One region of the Bradyrhizobium sp. IC4060 genome, then DNA from elsewhere that is predicted to be linked to it. Evidence: riboswitches for the same ligand, from Rfam matches in the RefSeq annotation. Region 1 holds a riboswitch; the other holds the start of a gene.
What was found. Region 1 has a riboswitch for S-adenosylmethionine ahead of I6F16_RS27005 (homoserine O-acetyltransferase). Riboswitches for the same ligand answer to the same signal wherever they lie in the genome.
Positions count from the first base shown of each region.

Region 1 (7,434 bases):
GCTCGGCCCGGTCAAGGTCGGCCAGATCCCGCCGCTGTATTAGTTGGCTCCCGTAGCCCGGATGGAGCGCAGCGCAATCCGGGGTGCTTGATCACAGCTGGCACTGTCCCGGATTACGCTTGTGCTCCATCCGGGCTACGCAGCTTTGTCCGGGCTACAGGCTCACGGCTTCTTCAGCGCCGCATGCGGCCGTCCGAAATCGGGCGCTGCGGAATCCTGGCCGATCTCGACGATGCCGCGGCGGATGGCGCGGGTGCGGGTGAAGTGGTCGAACAGCGCCTCCCCGTCGCCGCGGCGGATCGCGCGGGTGAGCTTTGCCAGATCCTCGGTGAAGGTGCCGAGCATCTCCAGCACGGCCTCCTTGTTGGCGAGGAAGACGTCGCGCCACATCGTCGGATCGGACGCCGCGATGCGGGTGAAATCGCGAAAACCGCCGGCGGAGAATTTGATCACCTCGGATTCCGTCACCTGCGCCAATTCGTCGGCGGTGCCGACGATGGTGTAGGCGATCAGATGCGGCAGGTGGCTGGTGATCGCGAGCACGAGGTCGTGATGATCCGGCGTCATCACCTCGACCTTGGCGCCCATCGCCGCCCAGAACGCGCGCAGGTGATCGGTCGCCGCTGCGTCGCTGCCATCAGGCGGGGTCAGGATGCACCAGCGGTTGATGAAGAGCTCGGCGAAGCCCGAATCCGGGCCGGAATGCTCGGTGCCTGCCACCGGATGCGCCGGCACGAAATGAATGCCGCCCGGCAGATGCGGGGCCATGTCGCGGACCACAGCGCCCTTGACCGAGCCGACGTCGGAGACGATCGCACCCGGCTTGAGATGCGGCGCGATCTCCTGCGCTACGGGTCCGCAGGCGCCGACGGGAATGCAGAGGATGACGAGATCGGCATCCCTCACGGCCTCCGCATTGGTCGCCACCACCTGATCGACGATGCCGAGCTCGGCGACACGCGCGCGTGTCTTCTCCGAGCGTGCGGTGGTGACGATTTCACCGGCAAGCCCCTGGAGCTTCGCAGCGCGGGCGATCGAGCCGCCGATCAGGCCGAAGCCGATCAGCGCCACGCGCTGGAAGTGCGCCTGCGCGCTCATTTGCCGCCCATGAAGTCGCGCAAGCCTTCGACGACGAGGCGGTTGGCCTCCTCGGTGCCGATGGTCATGCGCAGCGCATGCGGCAGGCCGTAATTCTTCAAGCCGCGCAGCACGAGCCCCCGCTTGGTCAGGAAGGCATCGGCGTCATCGGCGGTCCTGCCCTTATCGGTCGGGAAGTGGATCAGCACGAAATTGGCGACGCTCGGCGTCACCTTCAGCCCGAGCTTGCCGATCTCCTCGGTGAGCCAGTTGCGCCAGGTCTCGGTGAACTGCTTCGACATCGCCTGATGCGCGGTATCCTCGATCGCGGCGACCGCGGCATACATCGCCGGCGTCGACACGTTGAAGGGACCGCGGATGCGATTGACCGCGTCGATGACGTGCTCGGGCCCGAACATCCAGCCGATGCGCAGCGCGGCAAGACCGTGGATCTTGGAGAAGGTGTGCGTCACCACCGTGTTCTCGGTGGTGGCGACGAGCTCGATTCCCATCTCATAGTCGTTGCGCGAGACGTAGTCGCAATAGGCGGCGTCCAGCACCAGCAGCACGTGCGAGGGCAGGCCGGCGCGCAGCCGCTTGACCTCGTCGAACGGAAGATAGGTGCCGGTCGGGTTGTTGGGGTTGGCGAGCCAGACCAGCTTCGTCTTCGGCGTCACGGCCTTCAGGATGGCGTCGACGTCGGCGGTGAGGTTGGTCTCCTGGGCGATGACGTTCCTGGCGCCGACCGCCATCGTCGCGATCGGGTAGACCAGGAAGCCGTGTGTCGTCGAGATCGCCTCGTCGCCCTGGCTGAGATAGGTGTGCGCGAGCAGATTGAGGATCTCGTCCGAGCCGGCGCCGCAGATGATGCGGTTGGGATCGAGCCCGAACGAGCGGCCGATCGCCTCGCGCAGCACGCGCGAGGTGCCTTCCGGGTAGTCCTCCAGATGATCTGCCACGCGCTTGAAGGCTTCGATCGCCTTGGGCGAGGGCCCGAACGGCGTCTCGTTGGCGGAGAGTTTGAACACCTTGCGGCCCGGCTCCGGCACCGGGCTCTTGCCGGGCGTGTAGGGCGCAATATCGAGAATGCCGGGATTCGGCACGGGGCGGGACATCTTGGACTCCGGATAGGCTGGGCTGCTCGCGATTTTACGATTTCGGCCCGGTCGGGGGCACCGTATAGCGCGTTGCGTGGCTGCCGACGAGGGCCACAGAGCGCACCGAGGCCCCCGCCTCGATCAGGGCAGCCCTGATCTTGTCGATGCTGGTCGCGCCGGTGACCGAGACCAAGAGCGCCGCGCCGTCGAAGGCGGTATCTGGCACGGCCACGATCTCGGCGAGCGGCGACAGCGCGCGGGCGACCTCGGCGTTCCATCCCGATACGCGCACGCTGAAGGTCTCGACCTCCGTCACCAGGGCGCTGTCGGCGACGCGCGAGATCGCGAACACCGGCAATGCGGCCGGATGATCGGCACGCTCGATGAAGGGCATCCGCGCGATGATCTTTGGTGCGCCGTCCGCTTCCAGCTCCAGCCACCATGGCGTGCGGCTCGAGGTCGCCGAGACCATTGCCAGATCACCCTTGGATTTCGCTACCGCCTCGACCGCGGCCTGTGCGCTGAAATGCGCGACGTAAGGCACGGTGAAGCCGAAATTGAAGCGCACGGAATCGCGCATCGCCGCCTCGCTGGCCGAGATGTCGGCATGCACCGAGAACGGCGCCTGTACGTAAGTGAAGGTCGAGATGATGACGCGCCAGATGCTCTCGACCGTGTCGAGCGGCAGGATGCCGCGATGACGCTGCACGATCTCGCGCATCATGGCAGCCTCGCGCGCGGGCCGGAACGCCGAGCCGACCTCCTGGGTCTGCTTCACCTGGATCAGGCGATCGATGATCTCGCCGCGCTGCATGAGGAGGCGATGCATGCCCTCGTCAATCGCGTCGATCTCCTTGCGCAGTTCCTGCAGCGATGGTGGCGCGGGCGGACGTTGGGACATGTCTGGTCGTCGATCGTTCCGATGGGGATGTCCTGATTAGGCAGTCGTGGCGGCGAAAGCAAAGAGAAATGACGTGCTTTGCGGGCGTCGCGGCAGAGGCGAATTGGGCCGATCCGGGCCGCGACTTGACGAAAACCGCCCAAGACGGTAGCTTTTGCCCGTTCCGTGGTCATTTGAGCCGGCCGGCTTGCAGCCACGTTAAAAAACTCGCTAAACAGGCCGGGGACGCTTCCGATCCCGGCCGAACCTATCGTTCAGGCCGGGTTTTTCATGGCCTGATGTCAGCGGCGCGGTCGAGCAGCCAGTCGCAAACGAGGTCGATGTCCGAGATGGGTAGCGTCAAGTCGATACCGAGTCCTGCGATCAGCGCCGACGAGCGGTCGCACGAGGTCGATCATCCAAGCTCGCTGGTTGCGCATTTCGGCACCGAGCAGCCGCTGCGGCTCGATTGCGGCGTCGATCTCACCCCGTTCCAGATCGCCTACCAGACCTATGGCGAGCTCAATGCCGATCGCTCCAACGCCGTGCTGATCTGTCATGCGTTGACCGGCGACCAGCATGTCGCCAACGTACATCCCGTCACCGGCAAGCCGGGCTGGTGGGAGACGCTGGTCGGTCCCGGCCGACCCATCGATCCCAAGCACTACTTCATCATCTGCTCCAACGTGATCGGCGGCTGTATGGGCTCGACCGGGCCGGCGTCGATCAATCCCGCCACCGGCAAGGTCTGGGGCCTGGACTTCCCCGTCATCACCATTCCGGACATGGTGCGCGCGCAGGCGATGCTGATCGACCGGCTCGGCATCGACACGCTGTTTGCCGTCGTCGGCGGCTCGATGGGCGGCATGCAGGTGCTGCAATGGACCGCCGCCTATCCTAGCCGCGTGTACTCCGCGCTGGCGATCGCCTGCGCGACGCGGCACTCGGCGCAGAACATCGCCTTCCACGAGCTCGGCCGCCAGGCCGTGATGGCCGACCCCGACTGGCATGGCGGCGGCTATGCCGATCGCGGGATCCATCCGCATCGCGGGCTCGCGGTGGCGCGGATGGCGGCGCACATCACCTATCTCTCGGACGCGGCGCTGCACCGCAAGTTCGGCCGGCGCATGCAGGACCGCGAGCTGCCGACCTTCTCGTTCGACGCCGACTTCCAGGTCGAATCCTATCTGCGTTATCAAGGCTCGTCCTTCGTCGAGCGCTTCGACGCCAATTCCTATCTCTACCTGACGCGGGCGATGGACTATTTCGACATCGCCGCCGACCATGGCGGCGTGCTGGCCAAGGCCTTCGCCGACATCAAGACCCGGTTCTGCGTGGTCTCCTTCACCAGCGACTGGCTGTTTCCGACCTCGGAATCGCGCGCACTGGTGCACGCGCTGAACGCTTCGAGCGCGCGGGTGTCCTTCGCCGAGATCGAGACCGATCGCGGCCATGACGCCTTCCTGCTCGACGTGCCCGAATTTTTCGACATCTCCCGCGCCTTCCTGCAATCGGCAGGCAAGGCCCGCGGGCTCAGCCTCGAGGACCGTTAGCGATGTCCGTGCAGGAAGTGTTGCCGCTGGACGGCGTCGCCGCCAGGCCATCCGGTGATTATCGCGCCGATCATCGGCTGGTCGCCGAGATGGTCAAGCCGGGCTCGAAAGTGCTCGACGTCGGCTGCGGCGACGGCGATCTGCTTCAGCTGCTGGAGACCCGCGGCATCGACGGCCGCGGCATCGAATTGTCGCGCGAAGGCGTCAACCGCTGCGTCGCCAAGGGGCTCGCGGTGGTGCAGGGCGATGCCGACACCGATCTCGTCAATTATCCCGACGATGCCTTCGACTACGTGATCCTGTCGCAGACGCTGCAGGCGACGCGGCAGCCGAAGGTCGTGCTGGAGAACCTGCTGCGCATCGGCCGCCGCGCCATCGTCTCGTTCCCGAATTTCGGCTTCTGGAAGATGCGGCTCCAGCTCCTGATCGGCGGCCACATGCCGCGCACGGAGAATCTGCCGGCGACCTGGTACGACACCGCCAACATCCATTTCTGCACCATCAAGGATTTCGTGCAGCTCTGCGACGAGATCAACGTCAAGATGGAGCGCTCGGTCGCGCTCGATCTCTACGGCCGCCCGGTGCCGCTGAACCTGCCCTGGTGGGTGTGGAACATGTTCGGCGAGCAGGCGGTGTTCTTGCTGAGCCGCGGCGGGGGGAAGTAGTTTCTCTCCGTCATTCCGGGGCGATGCGAAGCATCGAGCCCGGAATCCATCGTCCAACAGCGCCTGCAGCCCGATGGATTCCGGGCCTGCGCCTTCGGCGCATCCCGGAATGACAGCTAGTGGGAAAGCAGCGACCGCGGGTCCCGCACCGGCCAACGTCCTGCTTCCACCAGCGTCACGAACCGCTCGACACTCTCGTTGAACAGCGCGGGCTCCTCCAGGTTCAGCACGTGGCCGGACTTCGGAAACATCGCGAGCCCCGCCGCGGGCAGGTGCTTCTTCAGGAACAGGCTGGCGCCCACGCAGGGCTCGTCCTCGTCGCCGCAGATGATCAGCGCGGGTGTTGCCGCGCCTCTGATCGCGTCCGTCATCGTGTAGATCGAGGGACGGCCGCCCTGGAATCCGCGCATGGTGCGCGCCGATCCCTTGGCATCGTGCCGCGCCAGTGCGGCGTAGAAATCGGCATGCCCGCGTGGATCCTTCACCAGGAACGGAATCCGGCTCGGCGCCTCGCGCGTGACTTTCGCGACCTCCACCGATCCCAGCGTCTCGAACTGCTCGGCATTGGCGCGGCACTGCGTGCGCCAGGTCTCCAGGTTCTCGAGCTCCGAGCCGGAGCCGACGCCGGCCAGCGTCATCGACAGTGCGCGCTGCGGCGCGTTCAACCCGATCTGCAACGAGGAATAGGCGCCCATCGAAAGACCGACGAGATGCGCGCGCTCGATGCCGAGATGATCGAGCACCGCAAGCGCATCGGTGTAGAAATGCGTGTAGGTGTAGACCTCGCCGTCAGGCACGTCCGACGGCGTGTAGCCGCGCGCCGAATAGGTGATGCAGCGATGGCCACGCGAGAAGTAGCGCATCTGCGGCTCCCAATTGGTGTAGTCGGCCGCGAACTCGTGCAGAAAAAGTATCGGCGTTCCCTGGCCCGCCTCCTCGAAATAGATGCGGACGCCGTCCCTGGTCGTGGCGTGGGGCATTAACCGTTTCCCTCTGTTTCAAGCCGTGTTCGAGGATCGCAGTTAATTCTGTTGTCGGCAATGCGGCAGCAGCGCCGAGCACAAACACAAAATCATTGCAGCCATTCGCGGGCGTTGCGTCTTTTTCTCGCCACATCGGGCGGCTTAACGGCCAAACGGATGTCGGCCATTGCACGGGCCGGCGGGAAGTGGGGGTGTCAAGAAGGATGAAGAATGTTCGAGTTGTTTGCGTCTCGCCTGTCGCGTTGTGTTGTCGCGCTGGCGCTGTTCTTCGCGGCGTTCGCCGTGTTCGTTTCTCCGGCCTCGGCACGGCCGTATCATCGTCATAGCGCAGAGCGGCACGGTTACGTGCATCACGCCAGACATCATCACCACCGTCACTATCGCCATCATGCCCGCAGTTCGCGCTTCGAGCGCAGCGCGGCGCAATTGCAGGCAAGCGGCTTCGCCGACACCCAGGCGAGCTATGATCCGAATGCCAATGCCAGCGGTGCCGGCATGAACGGAGGCTTCAGCGGAGGATCGGGTCTCGTCTCCGAGGCGCGCCGCCATATCGGCGGCAATCCGACCGGGCGCGGCCGCCTGTGGTGCGCGCGCTTCATGAACATGGTGCTGGAGCATACCGGCCATCGGGGCACCGGCTCCGACATGGCGAGCTCGTTCGCGCGCTACGGCACGCGCATCTCCGGACCGCAGGTCGGTGCCATCGCCGTGATGTCGCGCGGCCGCCGCGGCGGTCATGTCGGCATCATCACCGGCATCGACGCGCAGGGTAATCCGATCATGATCTCCGGCAACAACGGCAACCGAGTCCGCGAAGCCCCGGTCTCGCGCGGCAAGATCTATGCGTATGTGATGCCGAACTGACGGTGGAGCTGTAGCGACGGTCTCGTAGGGTGGGCAAAGCGAAGCGTGCCCACCACCTCCCTCCGCTCGACGAGATGGTGGGCAAGAGCGCCTTTGCCCACCCTACGGCAGCGGAGTTAGCTCACAGCAGCTTCGGCTCTTCCACCGCCACCACATCGCCGACGCCGACGTCACCGTCGGCGATCACCTCGGCATAGATGCCGCAGTCCATATGGCCGAGATGGCGCGAGAGCGTGGGCGGGATTTCGAGATCGCGCTTGGCGGTCTCGGGGTCGACATTGGTGGCCGGGCAGCGGACGATGCGCTTGATCACCT
Region 1 covers NZ_JADYVJ010000010.1:9,609-17,042, reverse strand. Annotated here, with positions in the region: gene I6F16_RS27025 (DUF2125 domain-containing protein) at 1-43, shown strand, start outside; gene I6F16_RS27020 (prephenate/arogenate dehydrogenase family protein) at 163-1,098, opposite strand; gene hisC (histidinol-phosphate transaminase) at 1,095-2,192, opposite strand; gene I6F16_RS27010 (chorismate mutase) at 2,227-3,075, opposite strand; SAM riboswitch at 3,231-3,310, shown strand; gene I6F16_RS27005 (homoserine O-acetyltransferase) at 3,405-4,607, shown strand; gene metW (methionine biosynthesis protein MetW) at 4,610-5,272, shown strand; gene I6F16_RS26995 (alpha/beta hydrolase) at 5,389-6,252, opposite strand; gene I6F16_RS26990 (TIGR02594 family protein) at 6,466-7,119, shown strand; gene I6F16_RS26985 (MOSC domain-containing protein) at 7,241-7,434, opposite strand, start outside.

Region 2 (7,434 bases), 160 kb from region 1:
CGGTGCAGGTCATTGCCGAGGGCGAGGCGAGCTGCCGTCTCGTCTGGATCATCGACATGCTGCCGAACGAGCTCGCGCCTTACGTTCAGGGGCAAACCAAGGAGGCGGTGGCCGCCATGCACAAGGCGTTTCCGCCCGCTTCGGCCTGATCATTCACTGTGAGTTGTCTCACAGAAGCCCGTCCTCGACCGCCCTAACCATGCCCCTCGTGCGTCCGGTCGGCTCCGCTCTCCCGGCGGCGCCACGCACGCGAGGAGCATGCCATGAGAGGTGCGGACAAGGTGATCTGCCAGGCGGCCGCGGTGCTGCTGCTGTTTTCAATCTCGAGCGTGCCGGCAAAGGCGCAATTCCTCGGCGGCGGAGGAGCCGGCGGCGAGGACATGATGACCCAGATGGCGCCGATGCTGGAGATGATGAAGGCGAAGATGGGCAAGCGCCGCTTCGCCATGCTGATGCAGACCATGGGGCCGATGATGAGCCGCATGATGGAGAACGGCGGCGGCGGGCTCGGCGGCTTGATGGGCGGCGGCAATTTCGGCGGCGGATTGGGTGCACCGAGCTACGGCGGCTACACGCCGATGGGCGGCGGCACCATGCCGGTCGGGATCGGCAGCATGGGCGGCGGCGACATCATGGGCATGCTCGGCGGCAGCGGCGGCAGCGACATGATGGCGATGATCCCGCAATTGATGCGTCTCGCCAATACCGGCGGCGGCCATCGCCGCCACAAGCGTCGCTAGTCCGCAGCCGAAAGCGCCGGCTTGATCGCAGGCTTCGTCTCGCGCGGTCCCCAGCGTGTCAGCACGACGCTGGAGCACGACAAGAGGCCGAGCACGACCATCGAGCTCGCGGCGAGCCAGAAGAAGCTCTGCGCGCTGGCGCCGTGCCTCGACAGCCACCAGCCGATTCCGGCGATGTAGATCAGCCGCGCGGTCTGCGCCAGCACGGGCCCGATCACCTTGGCCGCGCCTTGCGAGGAGAAATACATCGTCGTTGCCAGGCCGAAGAAGGCGTAGAACGGCCCGACCGTCGAAAGATATTGATGGCTCGCCGCGCGCACCGCCACACTGTCGGTGAACATGTTGACCCAGAGATCGGGGAAGATCGCAACGAGGCACGCCGGCACGCCGACCGCCACGAAAGCAGCAACGCTGGCGGTCCAGGCGATGCGCCGGGCCCGCGCGATGCGGCCAGCACCGATCGCCATCCCGACCATCGGCACGCAGGCAATGCCGAACGAGAATGCGATCGAGGTCAGCAGGAATTCGAGCCGCGCGCCGACGCCGTAGCCGGCGAGGATCGCAGTGCCGAACTGCGCCAGCATGTGCGTGAAGATGGAGATCGTCAGCACCGATTGCAGCGGCGAGAAGCAGGCGATGGCGCCGACCTTGAGGATGTCGAAGAACATCGCCCATTGGATGCGCAGGCCGCGCAGCTTCAGCGTGATCCGCGCGCGGCCGGAGAACAGGTACCAGGCCATAATGCCGATGTTCATAGTATAGGCGATCAGCGCGCCAGCGGCGACGCCGCGCATGCCGAACTGCGGCACTGGCCCGAGCCCGAGACCGAGCGTGCCGCCGAGCACGATCTGCCAGGCCGCGGAGTTGAGGATCAGGAACGACGGCAGCTTCATGTTGCCGGTGCCGCGCAGGATGCCCGCCATGGTGTTAAGCAGCCAGGGCAGCACGGCACCGCCGAAGAACACCTGCGTATAGGCGATCGCATGCGTCAGCACATCGCCGCGGCCGCCGAGCATCTCGAGCAACCTCGGCCCGAAGATCAACATGCCCAGCATGAAGACGAGTCCGAAGCTGATGCCGATCAGCATCGCGTGCACGGCCAATATGCCGGCGCGCTCGCGATTCCCGGCGCCGAGCGCACGCGCAATGGCCGAAGCCACCGCGCCGCCCATGGCGCCGCCGGACATCGTCATGGTCAGAATGATCGTCGGAAACACCAGCGCCATCGCCGCCAGCGCCTCGACGCCGAGCCGGCCGACATAGGAGGTCTCGGCGATCACCACGCAAATGCCGGCCGACAGACCGATCGCGTTCGGCCAGGCGAGCGAGAGCAGCGTGCGCAGGATCGGCCCCTCGGTCAGGACGCTTCTGATCGGCGGCGGAGGCGGCGGCAGTGGGCGCTCTTGCTCATCGACCGGGATTTCGGCGATGTCGGACATGTCCTCTCCCGGGCGCAGGCGCCGTTTGCAGCGCAGCAATCACTTGGTGTGCCAATGGCGTCGTTCGCGCGAATGGCGCGGCTGAGGCGTGTTAGCACGGCGTGCTCCGATTCTGCCTGCGCCCGATGCAGGCGTGCCCTGCGGCAGCGCATTTCAAGCGGTGGAATTCGTTCTTCTCCCTCTCCCCGTTCTTACGGGGCCGGGACGAGCTTCGCTCGCCCTGAGAGGGTTGGGGTGAGGGGCTCTATCCGCGAAGACGGCGAGAGCTGGACTCGCGGAGACTCCCCCTCACCTGGATTGCATCTTCGATGCAATCCGACCTCTCCCCGCAAGCGGGGCGAGGTGAAGCCCGCTGCGGCCGTCGCCTAACCGATCGTCCAGACCAGCGGCGGACGGCCGCCCGGAGCGGCGCGCATCTGCACGCCGATATGCCGGCCGCAACCTGCAGCGAGACCCTCGAACAATCCCTCCAGCAGCTTGGCGCAGGCGCGGTGAGTGTCGGCGACGTCGTCCATCAGCTTCCAGCTCTGCTGCCGGATCTCGAAGGTGTCTTCCGATTGAGCCGTCTCGGCTGCATCATCCTGCGCGGCGAGCAACGCGCTCAGGAACGATGCGAATTCTCGCGCGCCGCCGCGGGTCGTCGCCAGCGCCGCGGCGACCTCGTCGAAATATTGCATGCCGATCAGCTTGCCGGTGAGGTGCAGCAGATAGCCGGCATCCTCCGGGCCGAACAGCTGCACCATCACGGGCGCGGCGGTGCGGACATATTCCATCGCGTAATTGCGATAGGCCTTTTCCAGCCGCGGTCTTGGCCAGCTCGCGACCGGCAAGGCGGGCGCCGTCTTCGCATCGAACAAAGGCGCTTCCAGGTGCCGCGCGAATACGAGGCGCTGGTCGAGCTCGAGCGGATGGTCGTATTGATGATAATAGCCTTCGAGCCCGTCCTGGCCGTCGACGCTCTGCTTGGTGCAGACGAAGCCGAGCCTGAGATCGCCGAGGGCTGCGCCATTGTTGGCGTGCCAGCCGCGCAGCATGGCGCGTGAGACTTCGCCCGGCACGCCACAGATCGCAGTGCCCTTCCAGATCCAGCGCGGCGGCGGATAGCGGATCCAAGCCTTGGTGTCGCTCTCGTACATGTATTCGACATGAACGCCGCCGATCCAGTTGGAGAGATAGTGGTATTGCGCAGCCGCGACCGCCGGCGGCAGATGGTCGATCCCGAGCTTCCTGAGCCCCGGCAGGAAACGCTCCTGCTGCTGGCGACGAAACACGCGGAAGACGAACTCTGCGGCATCCGCCGTGCCGCGGCGCGTGACTATTGTGAGGATCAGCCCGGTGAAGTAAGCGTGATAGAGATCGGCGACGGCGCGCCAGCGCTTCCATTGCGCGTGCTGCGCGAGGTCTGGTGCGGTGGTCATGTTCGCTCCCTGATCATGGTTTTGATCGAGTGTGTCACCGCCGCCGGTGACAGGCAACATGACGCGCGTGCAGGCCTCCCTGCGCGGCTTTCCGTCAATTCCGCATCACGAATTTTGCGCCGCCTTGGCCGCCCGTTCGCGCTCAACGCGCTCCGTGACGTCGCGAGCCATCGCCACCGATCCCTGCACCGCGCCATCGTTGTCTCGCACCAATGCGAAGGTCATCTCGATGTAGAGCTTGCGCCCGCTCTTGTGCAGCGCGCGGGTCAGCGTCGGCTTGCCCGCAAGCTTCATGGTGCCGCTCGCGAGCGCGGCGTCGAAGCCTTTCCAGTGCGCGGCGCGAAGATGTTCGGGAATGATCAGATCGAGGTTCTGGCCGAGCGCTTCGTCGGCCGTGAAGCCGAACAGCGCGGTCGATGCGCGATTCCAGCGTGTGATCGTGCCGGAGCGATCGGAATAGATCAGCGCGTCCGCGACGTCGTTGATGATCTGTGCGTCGAGTTGGGATGGCTCAATCATGTCACCACCTTGTAGCCCGGATGGAGCAAAGCGTAATCCGGGATCGCGCCACAAGTGAGACCTTCCCGGATTACGCTTGCGCTCCATCCGGGCTACAGGATCGGGCTACACCCGAAAATGCTTCGAGAGCTTGAGGCCTTGCGCCTGGTAGTTGGAACCGATGCGCTGGCCGTACATGGCGTCGGGTCGGGCCAGCATCTTCTCGTAGACGAGGCGGCCGACGATCTGACCGTGCTCGAGGATGAACGGCACCTCGCGCGAGCGCACCTCCAGCACGGCGCGCGATCCCAGCCCGCCAGCGCCGGCATAGCCGAAGCCGGGATCGAAAAAGCCGGCATAGTGCACGCGGAATTCGCCGACCAGGGGATCGAACGGCACCATCTCAGCGGCGTAATCGGGCGGCACCTGCACCGCTTCCTTGGAGGCGAGGATATAGAACTCGCCGGGGTCGAGGATCAGGCTGCCGTCGGGGCGCGCCGAGATCGGCTCCCAGAAATCCTCCACCGCGTAGCCCGCGCGGCGGTCGACATCGACGACGCCGGTGTGGCGCTTGGCGCGGTAGCCGACGAAGCCGCTCGCCTTCTCGCCGGAGAGATCGACCGAGACGGCAACGCCGCCCGAGAGATCGGCATCGTCGATGTCGACGAGACGCTCGCTGGCGTGCAGCGCATCGAGCTCGTCGGCATTGAGGATGGCATCGCCGGTGCGGAAGCGCACCTGGCTGAGACGCGAGCCCTCGCGCACCAGCACCGGAAACGTCTTCGGGCTGATCTCGGCATAGAGCGGGCCGTGATAGCCGGCGCCGATCATGTCGAAGCGACGGGTGCCGTCGGCGATCACGCGGGTGAAGACGTCGAGCCGGCCGGTCGAGCTCTTCGGATTGGCGGCAGCGACGATCTCCGGCGGCAGCGCCAGACTCTCGAGCAACGGCACGATGTAGACGCAGTTGGTCTCGAGCACCGCGCCGTCGGCGAGGCTGAACTCGTGCAGCTTCAGCTCGTCGATGCGCTCGGCCACGGTGGCACCGGGCCCGGGGAGGAAGCTGGCGCGGACCCGATAGGCGATGTCGCCGAGGCGCAGATCGAGGCTCGCCGGCTGGATCTGGCTCTCGACGAAGTCGTAGGCGGGCAGGATGAGACCTTCTTCCGCCATCGCCGCGATCATGCGGTCGGGCAGGATACCATTGGCGTCGGCGGCGACCGTGAACGTCAACCGGGGGTCCTCATCAGGGGTCGAGTGCATCCGGACATGCCGGAAATACAAGTCTTTTACGGCTATCCGATGGACGCCTTGACGGAAAGGGCATTGCGGAATATGAGCATCACTTATCCCGTGGTGATTTGAGCCGGCCGGCTTGCAGCCACGTTAAATAAGTCGCTAAACAGGCCGGGGACCTCTGTGATCCCGGCCCGTGGAGATATCCAGGCCGGTTTTTTTGTGACCGTTTTCGCCTCGACGGTCATCTCGGAGAGGGTCCTATGTCGAAGTCGTCTGCTGCCTATCGCCCCGAAACCCGCCTGGTCCATTCCGGCACCCTGCGCTCGCAATATGGCGAGACCTCGGAGGCGCTATTCCTGACGCAAGGCTATGTCTACGCCAGCGCGGAGGAGTGCGAGGCACGGTTCAAGGGCGAGGATCCCGGCTTCATCTATTCGCGCTATTCCAACCCGACGATTGCGATGTTCGAGCGCCGCATGATCGAGCTCGAAGGCGCCGAGGCCGCGCGCTCGGCGGCAACCGGCATGGCGGCGGTGACGACCGCGATCCTGGCGCCGCTCAAGGCCGGCGATCACGTGGTCGCCTCCCGCGCGCTGTTCGGCTCCTGCCTCTACGTCATCCAGGACCTGTTGCCGCGCTACGGCATCGAGGCCACGCTGGTCGACGGGCTCGATCTCGACCAGTGGCAGCGCGCGCTGAGGCCCAACACCAAGACGTTCTTCCTGGAGAGCCCGACCAACCCGACGCTGGACGTGCTCGACATCCCCTCGATCGCCGAGATCGCGCACAAGGGCGGCGCGCGGCTCGTCGTCGACAACGTGTTCGCGACGCCGATCTGGCAGAGCCCGCTCGCGCTCGGCGCCGACGTCGTCGTCTACTCTGCGACCAAGCACATCGACGGCCAGGGCCGCTGTCTCGGCGGCATCATCCTGTCCTCCGAAGCCTTCATCGCCGAGCACATCCACAATTTCATGCGCCAGACCGGCCCGTCGATTTCGCCGTTCAATGCCTGGGTCCTGCTCAAGGGCCTGGAGACGCTGGGCGTGCGCGTGCGCGCGCAGACCGACAATGCCGCGCGCGTCGCCGAGGTGCTGGCGAGCCATCCGAAGATTTCGCGGCTGGTTTATCCCGGCCGCGCCGATCATCCGCAGGCGGCGCTGGTGAAGAAGCAGATGCGCGGCGGCTCGACGCTGGTCGGCTTCGAGGTGAAGGGCGGCAAGGCGGCGGCGTTCCGTGTGCTCAACGAATTGAAGCTTGCCAAGATCTCCAACAATCTCGGCGACGCCAAGAGCCTCGTCACGCATCCGGCGACGACGACGCATCAGCGCCTCAAGCCGGAAGACCGCGCCGCGCTCGGCATCAGCGAGGGATTTATCCGCTTCTCGGCGGGGCTCGAGCACGCGGATGACCTGATCGAGGATCTCACCGCGGCGCTGGAGAAGGCGTGAGGGAAGCGAGGTCTCGTAGGGTGGATTAGCCGAAGGCGTAATCCACCTCTGCTGCATCCGCGGAGATAGACAGTGGTGGGTTACGGCTTCGCCTAACCCACCCTACGCGCCCTCTCACATCGGCCGGTACGTTCTCACATCGGCGGGCACGCTCACACCGAGCTTGATCTGGCCGACGGAGCGGATGATGTCGTCGCCGAGCAGCTGGGCGAAGCAGGCATAGCCCCAATCGTTCATGTGCAGGCCGTCGGCGATGACGAAGCCCTCGACCGGGATCGACTGGTTCTCGTGCCAGTCGCGCATCACCTCGAAGCGCGGGAAAATGCCGACCTTGCGGAGCTCGGCGACGTTGCCGAGCAGCTTGATCATCTTGCCGGCGCTCTCCTTGCGCTGGTTGACGGCCGGCGAATATTGCGGATCGACCAGCACGATGTCGGTGCCGCCGGCGGCCTGAATGCGGCTGATGCCGTCCTCGACCAGCTTGGCCGTATCGGCAGGATCGAGATTGCGCAGCACCGCGTTGGTGCCGACCTGCCAGATCACGAGATCCGGATGCCTGTCGATCACCTGCGTCTGCAGACGCTTCATCATCTCGGGGGCGTCCTCGCCGCCGACGCCGGCATTGATGACGCTGATGTCGGCAGTCGGATAG
Region 2 covers NZ_JADYVJ010000010.1:172,831-180,264, forward strand. Annotated here, with positions in the region: gene I6F16_RS27820 (SRPBCC family protein) at 1-149, shown strand, start outside; gene I6F16_RS27825 (hypothetical protein) at 264-740, shown strand; gene I6F16_RS27830 (MATE family efflux transporter) at 737-2,179, opposite strand; gene I6F16_RS27835 (hypothetical protein) at 2,545-3,597, opposite strand; gene I6F16_RS27840 (PAS domain S-box protein) at 3,703-4,116, opposite strand; gene I6F16_RS27845 (2'-deoxycytidine 5'-triphosphate deaminase) at 4,222-5,328, opposite strand; SAM riboswitch at 5,439-5,518, shown strand; gene I6F16_RS27850 (O-succinylhomoserine sulfhydrylase) at 5,595-6,782, shown strand; gene I6F16_RS27855 (SGNH/GDSL hydrolase family protein) at 6,897-7,434, opposite strand, start outside.
Region 2: linked by a shared signal. The riboswitch ahead of I6F16_RS27850 (O-succinylhomoserine sulfhydrylase) and the one ahead of I6F16_RS27005 (homoserine O-acetyltransferase) in region 1 are both predicted to bind S-adenosylmethionine.